2 regions of the Pseudomonas sp. ASL9 genome follow, and region 1 is predicted to be linked to the other one. Evidence: riboswitches for the same ligand, from Rfam matches in the RefSeq annotation. Region 1 holds a riboswitch; the other holds the start of a gene.
What was found. A riboswitch is a leader RNA that binds a small molecule or an ion and turns the genes downstream of it on or off. The one in region 1 is predicted to bind cobalamin.
Positions count from the first base shown of each region.

Region 1 (8,370 bases):
TCCAGGCTGGGGCGAGGCATCCGCCCCCGGTATTGAACGAGGGCGGATGCCTACGGCTTTTTTGGCCAGCTCGGCACTTCACGGCGGATACCGACAGGCAGTGTTTGTGCAGGCAACTCGCCCCAACTGCCCTGCCCGTCACCTTGGCTCTCATGGTGTTCGGCGGTATGGGCATTACCGGGCGCATTATCATCTGAAGTCTGCGGCGATGAAGCTTCAACTGGCGGAGGGGTTCCCATGGACGGCGAGCCGACGCGGCGACGATGACGCAGGGCAAACTCGGCAACCGCGTCGATATCTTCGCTAATGATTTCCTTCGCGCCGCGCCACGCCGCATGGGCGCGTGCCGCACGCAGCCAGACCAGGTCCGCACGCATCCCATCCACCCCTGCAGCAAAGCAGCGCTCAGTAATTTGCCCCAGCGCCTGATCATCCAGGGCGATGGTGGGCAGCAGCGCCCGCGCCTGTTCGCAACGTTGTTTCAAGGCGGACTGTTGCTCCGCCCAGTGCTCACAGAACGCCACGGGATCAGCATCGAAATCCAGCCGTCGGCGAATGATTTCCCCTCGTTCGGCCGGGGCCGCATGGCCACTCAAGACCACGTTCAAGCCGAAGCGATCCAGAAGCTGCGGACGCAGTTCACCCTCCTCGGGGTTCATGGTGCCAATCAGGACAAACCGCGCCGCATGACGATGGGAAATACCATCGCGCTCGATCACGTTGGTCCCGCTGGCGGCGACATCGAGCAGCAGATCGACCAGATGATCGGCCAATAGATTGACCTCGTCGACGTACAGCACGCCCCCATCGGCTTTGGCCAGTACGCCTGGGGAGAACTGCGCCCGACCTTCGCCCAGTGCGGCGTCCAGGTCCAGCGTGCCCACCAGGCGTTCCTCTGTCGCTCCCAGCGGCAAGGTGACGAATTGCCCGCTGGCCAGCAAATCGGCCAGGCCACGCGCGAGGGTCGACTTGGCCATGCCGCGCGGCCCTTCGATCAGTACGCCACCGATCTTCGGATCGATAGCCGTCAGGCACAACGCCAGCTTCAGTTCATCGGCACCCACTACCGCAGCCAGCGGAAAGTGCGGAATATCGTTCATGCTTGCCTCTCAACAATCATTAATTTTCTTCTATATCCAGCAGCAGGTTTTCCAGCGCCTGGCGGTACTCACCCGGCGCCTCCCACAAACCACGCTGCTGGGCTTCGAGCATGCGTTCGGTGATATCGCGCAGCGCATCGGGATTGTGCTGCTCGATGAATTCGCGAGTCGAGGGGTCCAACAGATAGGCATCGGCCAGCAATACGTATTGGTGATCATCAATCAAATGCGTGGTGGCGTCGAAAGCAAATAAAAAGTCCACCGTCGCGGCCATTTCGAACGCGCCTTTGTAGCCGTGGCGCTTGACCCCTTCAATCCACTTTGGGTTGGCCGCACGCGCACGTACCACCCGGTTCAACTCTTCTTTGAGGGTACGAATTTTCGGCAAGTCAGGCTGACTGTGATCGCCATGGTAGCTTGCGGCTTTCTGCCCGCTGAGGCTTTCCACGGCCGCGAGCATGCCGCCCTGAAACTGGTAATAATCGTTGGAATCGAGCAGGTCATGCTCCCGATTGTCCTGGTTCTGTAGCACTGCTTGTACCTGGGTCAGGCGCTGAGCAAAACGGTCGCGCGCCGGCGTGCCTTCATCAGCGCCGCCGTACGCATAACCGCCCCAGTTCAGGTAGACCTCGGCAAGGTCTTCGCGGCTTTGCCACAAGCGCCCGTCAATAGCACCTTGCACGCCCGCCCCATAAGCACCCGGCTTGGCGCCGAAAATCCGCCAACCGGCTTGTCGTGCGGCATCGTCGGCACTCAAACCGTTACATTCAAACTGCTGGCGCTCTTCGCGCACCTTGGCCGCCAGTGGATTAAGGTCATCCGGTTCGTCAAGAGCGGCGACCGCTTGAACGGCGGCATCGAACAGCCGAATCAGGTTGGCGAACGCATCGCGGAAAAACCCCGAGACGCGCAATGTTACGTCCACCCGAGGCCGGTCGAGCAGGCTCAGGGGCAGGATTTCAAAGTCGTCGACCCGCTGGCTACCTGTGGCCCAGACCGGACGCACACCCATCAGGGCCATGGCCTGGGCGATATCATCACCGCCAGTGCGCATGGTCGCCGTGCCCCAGACGGACAGACCCAGCTGGCGCAGGTGATCGCCATGATCCTGCAAGTGTCGCTCCAGCAGCAGGTTCGCCGATTGAAAGCCGATGCGCCATGCGGTGGTGGTGGGCAGATTACGTACGTCTACGGAGAAGAAATTACGCCCGGTAGGCAGTACATCCAGGCGCCCCCGACTGGGTGCACCGCTGGGCCCTGCCGGGACGAATCGACCGCTCAAGGCGTCAAGCAAACCCTGCATTTCCGCAGGACCGCAGGCATCCAGACGTGGCGCAACAACCTCACCTAAACAATCAAGGATAAGCGCTAACTCATTGTTTTTAGTCAGATCAGCGACTGGCGTTAATGCCAGAACCTGCTCAATCAACCACGCCGCGAACAACTCCAGCCGCTCACGCGTATCACCCGCGGTGCGCCAGGGTTCGGCGCTGATGTTCAACAGTTGCGCTGGGCGAGGCCCACCCCAGGGCTCTGATAACACGCAATCGAGCGGATCGAAACTCAGCTCGAAGGATTTGCTCAGGGCACGCAACAAGCTCGATTGCGCACCACGGCCATCGCCGCGAGGAATTCGCAGCAAAGCGAGCAACGTGTCAATGCGCAGACGTCCACTGGGCGATTCGCCGAATATATGCAGGCCATCGCGGATCTGTGACTCTTTCAGATCACACAGATAGGTGTCCAGACGCGGCAACCAGAGGGCGGCATCCGCCTCAGCGTTGAGCTGTTCGTCCAGTTGCAGTTCACGATCGATTCGGGTTTCACGCACCAGCTTGAGAATGTCTCGTTGCAGTTCGCCCGCACGACGCGGATCGAGCAACTGTGCTTCGTAATACTCATCGGCGAGCACTTCCAGGTCACGTAGCGGGCCGTAGGTTTCGGCGCGGGTCAGCGGCGGCATCAAGTGATCGATGATCACTGCCTGGGTACGGCGCTTGGCTTGGGCGCCCTCACCGGGGTCGTTGACGATGAACGGATAGATGTTCGGCATCGCACCCAATACTGCGTCCGGCCAGCAATTTTGCGACAGGCCGACACCTTTCCCCGGCAACCATTCAAGATTGCCGTGCTTGCCCACATGCACCACCGCATGGGCGCCATAGGCTTTGCGCAACCAGAAGTAGAACGCCAGATAACCATGGGGCGGCGCCAGATCCGGGTCGTGATAGACCGCACTGGCGTCCACTTGATAACCCCGCGCCGGTTGAATGCCAATGAACGTCAGGCCAAAACGCAGCCCCGCGACCATCATCCTTCCAGAACGAAACATCGGGTCGCCCTGCGGCGCACCCCAGCGGGCAGTCACTGCCTCGCGATTAGCCGCAGGCAAGTCATCGAACGCCGCCTGGTACTCATCCAGCCCCATGCTCTGCTGACACGGGCGCAGATCGATGCTGTCCAGATCGTTAGTGACACCGCCAAGCAACGCGTGGATCAAGGCAGTGCCGCTTTCAGGCAACGGCGCCAGCGGATAACCCTCGGCGTGTAACGCCCGCAAAATATTCAACGCGGCGGCCGGCGTGTCCAGCCCGACGCCGTTACCGATCCGACCGTCGCGGGTAGGGTAATTGGCCAGAATCAGCGCGACGCGTTTGTGTTGATTGGGCAGGCGTGCGAGGTCGATCCAGCGTCGCGCCAGCTCGGCAACAAAATCCATACGCTCAGGCTGGGCGCGATAACACACCACATCGGACTGACTGCGCTCGCTGTGCCAGGCCAGATCCTTGAAGCTGATCGGCCGGCTGATAATCCGCCCGTCCAGTTCCGGCAATGCAATGTGCATCGCCAAGTCTCGCGGGCCCAGACCTTGTTCGCTGGCGGACCATGCTGGCTCATTGTCCTGGGCGCAGATGGCCTGAATCACCGGGACATTGCGCCGAAACGGTCGCACATGGGGTGCTTCCGGACTGGATTGAGCAAAGCCGGTGGTATTCAGGATAAGCTCGGCACCGACTTCATCAAGCAGGTCCTCCACCACGGCCAGGCAGCCTGGCTCTTTCAGGCTGGCGACGGCGATGGGTAAAGGATTCAAACCCTGAGCCTGCAAGCGAGCGCAGAACACGTCGACAAAACCGGTGTTGGCCGCTTGCAGGTGAGATCGATAAAACAGTAATGCCACAACCGGCTGAGCAGCGTGCCAATCGGCCTGCCAGTCCGTCAGTTCGGCATTGGCTTTATGCGGGTGGTAGATCGCCGTGCGCGGCAAGGCTTGAGGCTCCGTCCAAGGATAATCGCGGCCCAGCCAACAGTTTGCCAAACAGCGATATAACTCGAGGGCATTGTGCATGCCGCCCTGGCGAAGGAAATGCCAAAGCCGCTCGCCCTCTTCGGCCGCAACGGTGCTCAGCCCGCTTAACTCTGGGTCCGGACGATCATCGCCCGGCACCAGAATCAACTGCACACCCCGCCCAGCCAGTTCCACCAGACGCTCGACGCCATAGCGCCAATACCCAATGCCGCCATGCAGGGAAATCAAGATCACCTTGGCATGCCGCAGTACTTGATCGACGTACATGTCCACTGATGCGTGATTTTGCACTTGCATCGGGTTGGCCAGACGCAGGCTCGGGTAATCCTCAGGCAACTGTTGCGCCGCCTCGGCCAGCAACGCCAGATGCGAATCGCCGCTACAGAGGATCACCAGCTCGGCTGGGGTTTGCCCCAAATCAGCGATGCTGTCGTCGGGTACAAAACCGCCGGGCTGGGTTCTCAGTAAATGCATAGGTCAGCCGGCAACCGCTGCGTGCAGTTGGGCTTCGAGCAGGCTGGCGTCGAGTTCCTGACCGATCAACACCAGATGGGTTGCGCGCTCTTCATCGGCACGCCAAGCGCGATCGAAATGCTTGTCGAACCGCGTCCCTACGCCTTGAATCAGCAAGCGCATCGGCTTGCCCGGAATCGCCGCGAAACCCTTGACCCGCAAAATGCCGTGCTGCACCACCAACTGCGTCAGGGCGTCGAGCAACAGGCTTTCGTCAGCCTGGGGCAATTTGATCGAGATCGAATCGAACGCATCATGATCATGGTCGTCATGGTCATCGCCTTCGTGATGGTCATGGTGGGTGCGGCGACTATCGATATGCACCTCGGACTCGGCACGCAGCCCCAACAATACGTTGATGGGCAGACGACCACTGCTGGCCTCGATCACTTTGACCGCAGGCGGCAACTCTTCCGACACCTCCGCGCGAACCGCCGCCAGGCCAGCCGCGTCGAGCATGTCGGCTTTATTAAGGATGACCAGGTCCGCGCTCGCCAGTTGATCGGCAAACAACTCATGCAGTGGCGATTCATGGTCAAGATTTGGGTCGAGTTTGCGCTGGGCATCGACCTGATCCGGGAACGCAGCGAAGGTGCCTGCCAACACGGCTGGGCTGTCTACCACTGTAATCACCGCATCGACCGTGCAGGCGTTACGGATTTCTGGCCACTGAAAGGCTTGTACCAGCGGTTTTGGCAACGCCAGACCGGAGGTTTCGATCAGAATGTGATCCAGGTCGCCGCGACGGGCAACCAATTCGCGCATGACCGGAAAGAACTCTTCCTGAACCGTGCAGCACAGGCAACCGTTGGCCAGTTCGTAGACACGACCGTTGGCTTCTTCTTCGGTGCAGCCGATGGTGCATTGCTTGAGGATGTCGCCGTCGATGCCCAGCTCGCCGAATTCGTTGACGATCACTGCGATGCGCCGACCTTCGGCGTTATCGAGCATGTGCCGCAGCAACGTGGTTTTGCCCGAGCCGAGGAAGCCGGTAACGATAGTGACGGGAAGTTTGGCCAGTGATTTCATCGGATGCCCTTTGGCAAAGCGGCGGGCAAGCAGGACGATATCCACGCAGCGCACGCACGCGGATCAATTCGCCACCGGATCACCCCGCCCGGTTGTAGTGAGAATCTCGTGTCGAGGCAGGTCTCCTGGCTGACGGCGGCGTGTCGATGGCCTGAAAAGCGTCCGACACGCGTTCATTGCGCCTTCCCACACGCGTGCAGTGGCAGTGCAATGAACATGACCGTATACAGTTGCGGGGGCAGCCGCGGCTTGAACCGCGTTCCCTTCTTAGCTCCGTGCAATACCGGAGCACCTCGAGCGAGCAAGGCTACGCAGTGACCGCAGACAGGTCAATAACCAACTCGGCCGCAGAGGTACTCGGTTGACTCCCGTGCTGGCCCATGTTTTCCTAGCCCCTTGTTTCGGGTGCCCTTCACAGGGTGAAACGGGAAACCGGTGCGCTTCATGCCAATGTGCATAAGCAAGTCCGGCGCTGCCCCCGCAACGGTAAGCGAGTGAAGAGTCATATCCACTGTGCCGGCAGTCCGGCATGGGAAGGCGATTCTTGATGGTCAGGTTGCATACAGACCCTTCGCAAGCCCGGAGACCGGCCCGACAAATCACATAACAACCCGCGGTGGGCGGGCGCTGTTGAACCTCTACTGACGTCTGTCAATAGGGTTTCCATGCGCTTGCCTACTTGCCCGGATCATTAGGGAAGCGTCATGTCGATCAGCACCATCAACCACTCAGCTACCACCACTTCCATTCAAACTCGACGCCTGACGGCTGCTGTCAGCGCCCTCTTGCTGGGTGCATTTCTGGTCTACTTCGCCGGCTTCTCGCATATCGATGCGGTCCACAACGCTGCGCACGACACCCGTCACAGCTCTGCCTTCCCTTGCCATTGAGACCTGCCAGCATGTTCAAGCGTATCGCTCAAACGGCCGGGTTCACAGGTCTGCTAGCTGCACTGTTATTGACGCTGCTGCAAAGCTTCTGGGTCGCACCGTTGATTCTGCACGCGGAGACTTATGAAAAGGCGCCGACAGAACACGTCCATGAGCATGCTGAAGGCGCTGGGCACGTTCACGACGCCGAGGCTTGGGAGCCACAGGATGGCTGGCAGCGTGTCGTGTCCACCACCGGCGGCAATCTGGTGGTCGCGGTCGGTTTTGCATTGATGCTGGCGGGGCTTTATACCCTGCGTGCGCCGGGCCGTACGTCTCAGGGCGTACTGTGGGGGCTGGCCGGTTTTGCCGTGTTCGTTCTGGCGCCAACTTTGGGCCTGCCGCCTGAGCTGCCAGGTACCGCGGCAGCTGATCTGGTTCAGCGACAAATCTGGTGGGTGGGCACTGCCGCGTCTACCGCTGTTGCCCTGGCGCTGATCGTGTTTGGCAAGCACTGGTTACTCAAGGTGCTGGGGGTGGCGACTCTGCTGGTGCCGCATCTTATTGGCGCGCCGCAACCCGACGTGCATGCGAGCCTCGCCCCTGAAGCCTTGGCAGCTCAGTTCAAGATCGCCTCGCTGTTGACCAATGCGCTGTTCTGGGTCGCGTTGGGCCTGATCAGCGCATGGCTGTTCCGTCGCAACAATCATGAAATCAACACCCCGCACGTCAATCACCGCACATGACCCAGCAACACTCTGTGCCGACCCTGGTGGTCGGCCTCGGCTGCCAGCGCGGCTGCCCTGCTAGCCTGTTGCTTGAATTGATTGAACAGGCTTTGCAGGCACAGGGTCTGGCAATTGAAGCCATCACTGCCCTCGCCTCCATTGATCAAAAACGTTCTGAACCAGGCTTGCTGGCGCTGGCCGAGCGCCTGAGTCTGCCACTGGTATTTTTCAGTGCGGCAGAGTTGGCGGGGTTCGACGCGCAACTCAGTTACCGTTCGGCCATCGCATTCGCCCATACAGGGTGCTACGGCGTGGCCGAAAGCTGCGCATTAGCGCTGTCGCAACGCCTTGGCGGACGCCACAGCGAATTACTCATTACCCGCCAGAAAAACTCACACGCGACGTTTGCCTTGGCCGGCGACGTACCTAATCGTCGATAATCCATCTGCTTTCACTCCCCTTCAACAGCCCATGGCTAGATTCTGGAGAACCCATGACCGTCTTTTTTATCGGTGCAGGCCCCGGCGACCCGGAGCTGATCACGGTCAAAGGCCAGCGCCTGATCCGCAGTTGCCCGGTGATTATCTACGCCGGCTCGCTGGTACCGACCGCCGTCCTTGAAGGCCACCAGGCCGAACACGTGGTCAATAGCGCCGAACTGCACCTGGAACAGATCATCGCCGTGATGAAATCCGCTCATGAACAAGGCCAGGATGTCGCCCGAGTGCACTCGGGCGATCCCAGTTTGTATGGCGCCATTGGCGAGCAGATTCGTTACCTGCGTGAACTGGATATTCCCTTCGAAATCATCCCTGGCGTCA
Region 1 covers NZ_CM155277.1:148,712-157,081, forward strand. Annotated here, with positions in the region: gene AC1ME2_RS00675 (magnesium chelatase ATPase subunit I) at 51-1,100, opposite strand; gene cobN (cobaltochelatase subunit CobN) at 1,120-4,884, opposite strand; gene cobW (cobalamin biosynthesis protein CobW) at 4,888-5,952, opposite strand; cobalamin riboswitch at 6,051-6,262, opposite strand; cobalamin riboswitch at 6,339-6,561, shown strand; gene AC1ME2_RS00690 (CbtB domain-containing protein) at 6,657-6,842, shown strand; gene AC1ME2_RS00695 (CbtA family protein) at 6,854-7,567, shown strand; gene AC1ME2_RS00700 (cobalamin biosynthesis protein) at 7,564-7,989, shown strand; gene cobM (precorrin-4 C(11)-methyltransferase) at 8,043-8,370, shown strand, end outside.

Region 2 (8,370 bases), 1.4 Mb from region 1:
TGCCGGACACCCGGCAAGCTCAACGGCGATACCGTGCCCAGATCGACCACTTCCAACTGCGCCGAAAGCTGACGCGCCAGCACGCTGATTGCCGCGCCACCGGTCACGAAGTTATGCAGCATTTGCCCGGTGACTTCCTGAGGAAAGGCCGAAACTCCCTCGGCGACAACGCCATGATCGCCCGCAAAAATGGCGATCCACAGGTTGTCGACACAGGGCTTGAGCCGGCCCTGCAACCCGGCGAGTTGCACCGCTACCCGCTCCAACTGCCCGAGGGAGCCGGCCGGTTTGGTCAACTGTTGCTGACGTGCCAAGGCCTCTTCACGCGCCTGACCATTGATTGCCTGCGCAGGCTTCAGCCACCAGGAATTGCTCATATTACGGATCCTTTCAAGGTCAAGGGCAGGCCAGCAACGGTCAACACCACACGCTGACAACGTTCTGCCAAGGCTTGATGCAGCCAGCCGGCCTCGTCGACGTAACGGCGGGTCAGTTCCCCGAGAGGCACGACGCCCAGCCCGGTTTCGTTGCTGACAAAAATAATTTCACCGGGCAACCCGGCAAGGCACGTCAACAGTGCCTCGCGCTCAAGCGCCTGGCGTTCGAGGTCTTCGAGCATCAGCAGATTGGTCAGCCATAAGGTCAGGCAATCCACCAACAGGCAACGCCCGGCACTGGCATGCTCGACCAGTACCCGCGCCAGTTCGAGCGGTTCTTCAATCAAGCCCCAGCTGTCAGGGCGACGTTGACGATGGATTGCCACGCGCTGGCTCATTTCGCCATCCAACGGCTGACTGGTGGCAATATAGATGACGTCAAGGCCGCTTTGGGTGGCCAATCGCTCAGCCAATCGACTTTTGCCCGAACGAGCGCCGCCTAAAATCAGTTGCAGCATGTCAGTTGCTCTCCAAATCAGCGCTGTCCAAACCACACAGGGTCCGCAGGAACGCACCGTCGAGGTGGTTTTCCACCAGGTCGGCCAGTCGCTCGATGTCGCGCTCGCGCAGCGCGTGGTAGTCGACGTGCTGCACATTCTCCAGGCCCGCCCAGCGCAGTAATGCAGCACACGCTGGCGGCGACTCGAACAGGCCATGCAGGTAGGTGCCGAGAATCTGCCCATCTGCGCTTTGCACACCGTCGCATCGACCATCGTCCAACTGCACGGCGGCATGCTCCAGTGCCGCGCCAGTGGTCACCCCCGCGTGAATTTCGTAACCGCTCACGGGCGCCCCTTCCAGCGCGAGATGGCCACGCACATTGCGCAGCTGTTTTTCTTCTTCAAGCACGGTATTTATATCCAGCAAGCCCAACCCGGCACTGGAACCGGGCGCGCCCTCGAGCCCCAGCGGGTCATGCAGCTGCTGGCCGAGCATCTGCAGGCCACCACAAATACCCACTACCTTGCCGCCATAACGCAGATGCCGAGCGATGGCGATGTCCCAGCCGTTGTTGCGCAGGAAAGCCAGATCACTGCGCACGCTTTTCGAGCCAGGCAGGATAATCAGGTCCGCAGACGGGATCGGCTGACCAGGGCCGACAAATTGCAGGTTAACCTGCGGATGCAGGCGCAGCGGGTCGAAATCAGTGTGATTGCTAATGCGCGGCAATACCGGCACCACCACATTCAACACCTGCTCGACCTTGCCGGTCTGGCGCTGATCGAGGCCGTCTTCGGCCTCCAGGTGCAAATCCATCACGTACGGCAGCACGCCGATCACCGGTTTGCCGGTGCGCGCTTCCAGCCAGTCGAGGCCCGGTTGCAGCAGGGCGATATCGCCACGAAAACGGTTGATGATGAAGCCTTTGACCCGCGCCTGTTCACTTGGGGACAGCAGTTCCAGGGTGCCCACCAGATGGGCAAAGACCCCGCCTCGATTGATATCGGCAATCAACAGCACGGGGCAATCCACCGCTTCGGCGAAGCCCATGTTGGCAATGTCGCCAGCACGCAGGTTGATTTCGGCGGGTGATCCGGCGCCTTCGACCATGACCACCGGATAGGCCGCACTCAAGCGTTGATGCGAGGCCAGTACCGCCTGCATCGCGATCTCTTTATAGCCGTGATACGCCACCGCATTCATGGTGGTCACTGCTCGGCCATGGATGATGACCTGCGCGCCCGTGTCGCTGTTGGGCTTGAGCAACACCGGGTTCATGTCGGTGTGCGGCTCAAGCCCCGCGGCCTGGGCCTGCACCGCTTGTGCTCGGCCAATCTCGCCACCGTCCGCCGTCACCGCGCTGTTGAGCGCCATGTTCTGCGGTTTGAAAGGCACCACGCGAACGCCCTGACGGGTCAACCAGCGACAGAGCGCGGTCACCAGCGTGCTTTTACCGGCGTCTGACGTCGTACCCTGCACCATCAAGGTGGTCATGGTATTTCCTTGCTGTATTCGCTGAGGACTTGTTCGAACCGTTGCCAATCGGCTTCTTCCGCCGGCAGACCGAAGCGCACGCTGCTGTGGTGCGGGCTGTTGGTGTTCAAGAACAGGCGCAACAGAATCCCGCGCTGAGCACAGAACTCATACAACCGAGCAGCGTGAGGGGTCGTCAACCATTGAAACAGCGCGCAACCGCCCTGAGGTTTCAAGCCATGACGACTCAGCAGTTCAGCCAGGCGCTGGCTGGCTTGCTCGGTGCGCAAGCGTTGCAGGCGATGCCCTTCGACATCGCTCAAGCACACTTGCCCCAGCACTCGCGTCGGCCCGCTGACCGCCCAGGGACCTATCTGCCGCGCCAGCAAGTTGAGCAACTGAGGCTCGGCAAGGACGAAGCCCAGACGCACACCCGCCAACCCGAAGAACTTGCCGAACGAACGCAACACGATCAACCCGACGCGCCAGGTTTCGGCACTCAGGCTCAACGGCGGCGTGTTATCCATAAACGCTTCATCGACCACCAGCCAGCCACCGCGCTGGGCAAGGTGCGCGTGCCATTCCAGCAAGCGCTCAGGGGCGATGCTAAGCCCGGTGGGGTTGTTCGGATTGACCACCACCAGCACGTCGAGACTGTCGATGAAAAAATCTACTTCGTGCTCGAACACTTCGCGCACGCGAAAGCCATTGGCACGCCAAGCTTCGGCATGTTCGGCATAACACGGCGATAGCACACCGACCTTGCCCGAGCGACGCAAACGCGGCAACGCCTGAATCGCAGCTTGCGAACCAGGGACCGGTAGCACGCGGGATGCACCATAGTAAGCACAGGCCGCCCGCTCCAGACCGTCGTCGGTTTCCGGCAAACGCGCCCAGGCCCGCGCCGGAATTTCCGGGATCGGCCAGGGCCAAGGCGCGATACCACTGGACAGGTCCAGCCAATCGGCCTCAGCAATGCCGTAGTGCAATGCCGCACCGCGCAAGCGACCGCCGTGCTCAAGCATAAAATTCAGTCCCCAAGCACAGAACCAGCAACCACAACCACACCCCGCGCTGAACCAATTGCCAGCCGCGATCAATCGACTGAGCATCAGCAGGCACGCCTTCGCCCAATTGCGGACGCAGGTGTACTTCACCGTGATAGATCGCCGCCCCGCCCAACTCCACGCCTAGCGCGCCCGCGCCAGCCGCCATCACTGGACCGGCATTCGGGCTGTCCCAGCCGGGTGCCTGAGAGCGCCAGCAGCGCAGCGCCAATCGGGTTTTTCCCAGCAGCGCGTAGGTCAACGCCACCAGCCGTGCCGGAATGTAATTCAACACATCGTCGATCTTTGCCGCAGCCCAGCCAAACCGTTCGAAACGTTCATTACGATACCCCCACATGGCATCCAGGGTATTGCTCAAACGATACAACACCACCCCCGGCACGCCAGCGACAACAAACCAGAACAAGGCGGCGAACACTGCATCGCTGCCGTTTTCCAGGACTGACTCGGTGGCCGCGCGGGCGACTTCGGTTGAGTCCAGCTCCGCGGTCTGCCGGCTGACCAGATAACTGACCCGGCGTCGCGCTTCGTCCAGATCATCGCTGCGCAAGGCTTGCGCCACCGGCTCGACATGCTCCCCCAGGCTGCGCAGACCCAGCGCGCAGTACAGCGCCAGAACGTCCACTACCCAACCTATATAAGGCAGCCAACTGAACAGCGTCGCCAACAGTGTCAACGGGATGACTGCGATGAACCAGGCAGTGACGCCATGACTGCGCCAGCCACGCCCAGCCGAATTGAAACGCTGCTCGATCCGATCGGCAAAGCGCCCAAACGCCACCAGCGGGTGCGCCCGTTTTGGCTCGCCCAGCAGCGCATCCAGCGCGACCCCGGCGACGCTCAATAACGCCACGCTCATGGACTCACTCCCCACTGATTTTCATACAGCAATTCACTCAGCGGACGCGCCTGCGCCCATCCCTCAAGCACCAGCATCGGTGCCGGGTAAAACTCAGCCACCGGTCCCAGGCACAGAATCGCCAGCGGTTTGGACCCCTCCGGCATGCCCAACAGGTCAGCCAACGCTTGCGGTTCGAACAACGAAACCCAGCCCATGCCCAGCCCTTCGGCACGGGCCGCCAGCCACAAATTTTGAATCGCGCAGGACAAGGATGCCATGTCCATTTCCGGCAAGGTGCGGCGGCCAAAAATATGCCGCTCGCGATCATCCATCAGCGCCGCGACCAGCACTTCCGCGCAATCGTTAATGCCTTCGACTTTGAGCTTCATGAAATCGTTGGAGCGCTCACCCAAGGCTTCTGCGGTAAGAATCCGCTCTGCCTCGACCTGCGCCTTGATGCTCTCCCGCAGCGACCGGTCGCTGATGCGAATAAAGCGCCATGGCTGCATCAATCCCACGCTGGGCGCTTGATGCGCGGCCTCCAGCAATCGCGCCAGCAGTTCCGGAGCCACGCTGCCTCCGATGAAGTGGCGCATATCGCGACGCTCGGCAATCGCTCGATACACTGCCGCACGTTCGTCGGGGCTGAAAGCCAGATCATTCATGGTTTGAAAAGCGCCGCAACCGCTTGAGGGTTAGAAGGGAAATAGAAGTGTACGTAAGACGCCGTCATGCGCCCGTCACGATAGACCGCCTCGGCACCGCGCCCACCGTTGGGGCTCAGGCCGCGAGCGATGGGCTGCAACTCAGTGCTGGTCAGTGAGTGGTGGTAGGTGTGCCCCCGCAGCAAGCCTTCCGGCAGTTCGACCGCTTGCAAGGCCAGCGCGGCCAAGCGCTTTTGCATCACCGCTTCGCCCGCCAGCAACCCCACCAGCTCCGCACGCTGACCGTCAACATCGGTCAAGGCATCCAGCAGGTAAAGCATGCCGCCGCACTCAGCCAGCAGTGGTTTACCTGCGGCGTGATGGGCGCGAATGGCGGCCAGCATCGGCAGGTTTTGACCCAGCGCGACGTGGTGCAATTCGGGGTAACCGCCCGGCAGATAAAGGCTGTCAGCATCGGGAATGAGCGCGTCGTGGATCGGTGAGAAGAACGACAATTCAGCGCCCATGGCTCGTAACAGGTCGAGGCTGGCACCGTAGGTAAAGGCAAACGCCTCGTCCCGAGCGACGGCAATGCGTACACCCTCAAGCAAGGGTTCAGCGGTGACGATGTCGGGCGCGGCGAACTCGACCGCTGGCGGCAAGGACACCTCGCAGGTACTGGCCAAGGCCGTAGCGGCCGCATCGAGCCGTGCGTCCAGATCATTCAGTTCGCTGGCCTGGACCAGCCCCAAATGACGGCTGGGCAATTCGATCCCGGTTTCTCGCGACAACGCGCCGTACCAGCGCAAGCCCTCAGTCAGGCTGCCTTCGAGCAATTGCGCGTGGCGCACGGTGCCGACGCGATTGGCCAATACCCCGGCAAACGGCAGGTCCGGCTGATAACGCGCCAGGCCCAAGGCCAACGCACCGAACGTCTGGGCCATCGCGGTGCCGTCGATCACGCCCAGCACCGGTACGCCGAAGTGGCGCGCCAGGTCTGCGCTGGACGGCGTACCGTCGAACAAACCCATGACTCCTTCAATCAGAATCAGATCGGCCTCACCGGCGGCTTCCCACAACAGACGGCGGCTTTCGTCAGCGCCGACCATCCACAAGTCCAACTGATAGACCGGTGCGCCACTGGCACGCTCGAGAATCATCGGGTCGAGAAAGTCCGGGCCACATTTGAACACCCGAACCTTGCGCCCTTGATTGCGGTGCAGTCGGGCCAGTGCGGCAGTCACGGTGGTCTTGCCTTGGCCAGACGCTGGCGCGGCGATCAACACCGCCGGGCAGTGACGCGGCGCTCTCATGAAGGGCTACTCATAGTTCGATGCCTTTCTGCGCGCGAATACCCGCCTGGAAGGCATGCTTGACCACGGCGATCTCGGAGACTGTGTCCGCCAGGTCGATCAATTCAGGTTTGGCGCCACGGCCGGTCACCAACACATGCTGCATCGGTGGACGGCTTTGCAGATCACTGAGCACCTGCTCCAGATCCAGATAGCCGTGTTTGAGGGCGATGTTCAGTTCATCGAGCACGATCAGGCCGATGCTCGGGTCGCGCAGCATTTCCCGGGAGACTTCCCACGCAGCTTCGGCGGCGGCGATATCGCGCTGGCGGTCCTGGGTTTCCCAAGTAAAGCCTTCGCCCATGACGTGATAACGCACCTGCTCAGGGAAGCGACGGAAGAACAGCTCTTCGCCCGTGCTGTTGCGACCTTTAATGAACTGCACGACGCCACACTGCATACCGTGGCCCATGGCGCGGGCGAGCATGCCAAACGCAGAACTGCTTTTGCCTTTGCCATTACCCGTCAGTACCAGCAACAGCCCGCATTCATTCGGCGAGCTGGCAATGCGCTCGTCCATCACGGCTTTTTTACGCAGCATGCGCGCCAGATGGCGTTCGTCACGTTCGGGGGATTCGTTCATCTCAGCTCTCCGTTTGAGCAAGGCACGCGAAAGCAAACGGAAGGCACAAGAATTGACTGCCAGCACGGCCAGAAAAAACCGTGCGCAGAGCATCGCCCGCCGTGATGCTGTTGAATGGATCAGGCCGGTCTCCGGACTCATGAGCGGGCGTTGCCCTACTGCACGCCTTCCCACATCATTTAAGACGCAGTGACTGAATGTGCAGCGTTGACTCATTTACCGTTGCGGGGGCAGCGCCGGAATCGGTCGCTAGACGCGCCCTCACCGGCTTCCCTGTTTCACTCCGCCAATCATCGATTGCAGAGCACCTGAAACACGTCGCGAAGGGTAGAGGGTTGGGGGTATAGCGTCAATCGAAGTGCCGTTTGCTTTCACGTAATAATGCCGTACCAGGCGACAAGCTGCTGTTACCTGAGCGCGCCTCGCCGGTGGACTGACATTGAATACGAGTCTCTTTCGCGCGATCTACTAAGCTCGCTAACTATCAACGTGCCCATAGATAAGGTTGAACCTCAACGGCTCAACCTTCTCTATCTCTTGGTATGCACCCTTTGTTTTTCATGGAGATCACCATGTTCACACTCCGACCTCAGCTGGCAGTGCTGCTTGTACTGGCGGCCGGCCTTGCGGCTTGCGGCGAGATGGCCACCCTGCAAGTGGCAGACGGCACCGGCCCGGCACCGACGCTGCCGGAGCCGAACAAGACCCTGATGCCTACCGTGAACATCGCCCCTGCCATGGGCTGGGCACAGGGTGCAAAACCTATCGCGGCGCCAGGCACCCAGGTATCCGCTTTTGCCGAAGACCTGAATCACCCACGCTGGTTGTACGTACTGCCTAATGGCGATGTACTGGTCGCTGAAACCAATTCACCCACCAAGCCCGATGACGCAAAGGGCATTCGTGGCTGGATCATGAAAAAGGTCATGGGCCGTGCGGGCGCGAGTGTAGCGTCGGCCAACCGGATCACACTGTTGCGCGCCAAAAACCATGACGGCGTCGCTGAAACCCGCACCGTATTCCTGGAAAACCTCAATTCACCCTTCGGTATGGCCTTGGTCGGCAACGATTTATATGTCGCTGATACCGATCAATTGCTGCGTTTCCACTATGTAAACGGGCAAACCTCGATTACCGACAAGCCGAGCGTAGTGACGAATCTGCCCGCCGGGGCGATCAATCACCACTGGACCAAGAACGTCATCGCCAGCAAGGACGGTAAAAGGCTGTACGTCACCGTTGGCTCCAACAGCAATGTCGGTGAGAACGGCCTGGACAAGGAAGTCGGTCGTGCCGCGATCTGGGAGGTCGATGCCGCGACGGGCGCGCACCGAATTTTTGCCTCCGGCCTGCGCAACCCCGTTGGCATGGATTGGGAACCGCAGACGGGCAAGCTGTGGACCGCCGTCAATGAGCGCGACGAAATCGGCAGCGATCTGGTGCCCGACTACGTGACCTCAGTGAAGGATGGCGCTTTTTATGGCTGGCCGTTCAGCTACTACGGCCAGCATGTGGATGTGCGCGCCTCTCCA
Region 2 covers NZ_CM155277.1:1,562,999-1,571,368, forward strand. Annotated here, with positions in the region: gene cobT (nicotinate-nucleotide--dimethylbenzimidazole phosphoribosyltransferase) at 1-377, opposite strand, end outside; gene cobU (bifunctional adenosylcobinamide kinase/adenosylcobinamide-phosphate guanylyltransferase) at 374-895, opposite strand; gene AC1ME2_RS07300 (cobyric acid synthase) at 897-2,372, opposite strand; gene cobD (threonine-phosphate decarboxylase CobD) at 2,369-3,376, opposite strand; gene cbiB (adenosylcobinamide-phosphate synthase CbiB) at 3,369-4,277, opposite strand; gene bluB (5,6-dimethylbenzimidazole synthase) at 4,274-4,924, opposite strand; gene AC1ME2_RS07320 (cobyrinic acid a,c-diamide synthase CobB) at 4,921-6,216, opposite strand; gene cobO (cob(I)yrinic acid a,c-diamide adenosyltransferase) at 6,227-6,838, opposite strand; cobalamin riboswitch at 6,944-7,165, opposite strand; gene AC1ME2_RS07330 (PQQ-dependent sugar dehydrogenase) at 7,411-8,370, shown strand, end outside.
Region 2: linked by a shared signal. The riboswitch ahead of cobO (cob(I)yrinic acid a,c-diamide adenosyltransferase) and the one ahead of AC1ME2_RS00690 (CbtB domain-containing protein) in region 1 are both predicted to bind cobalamin.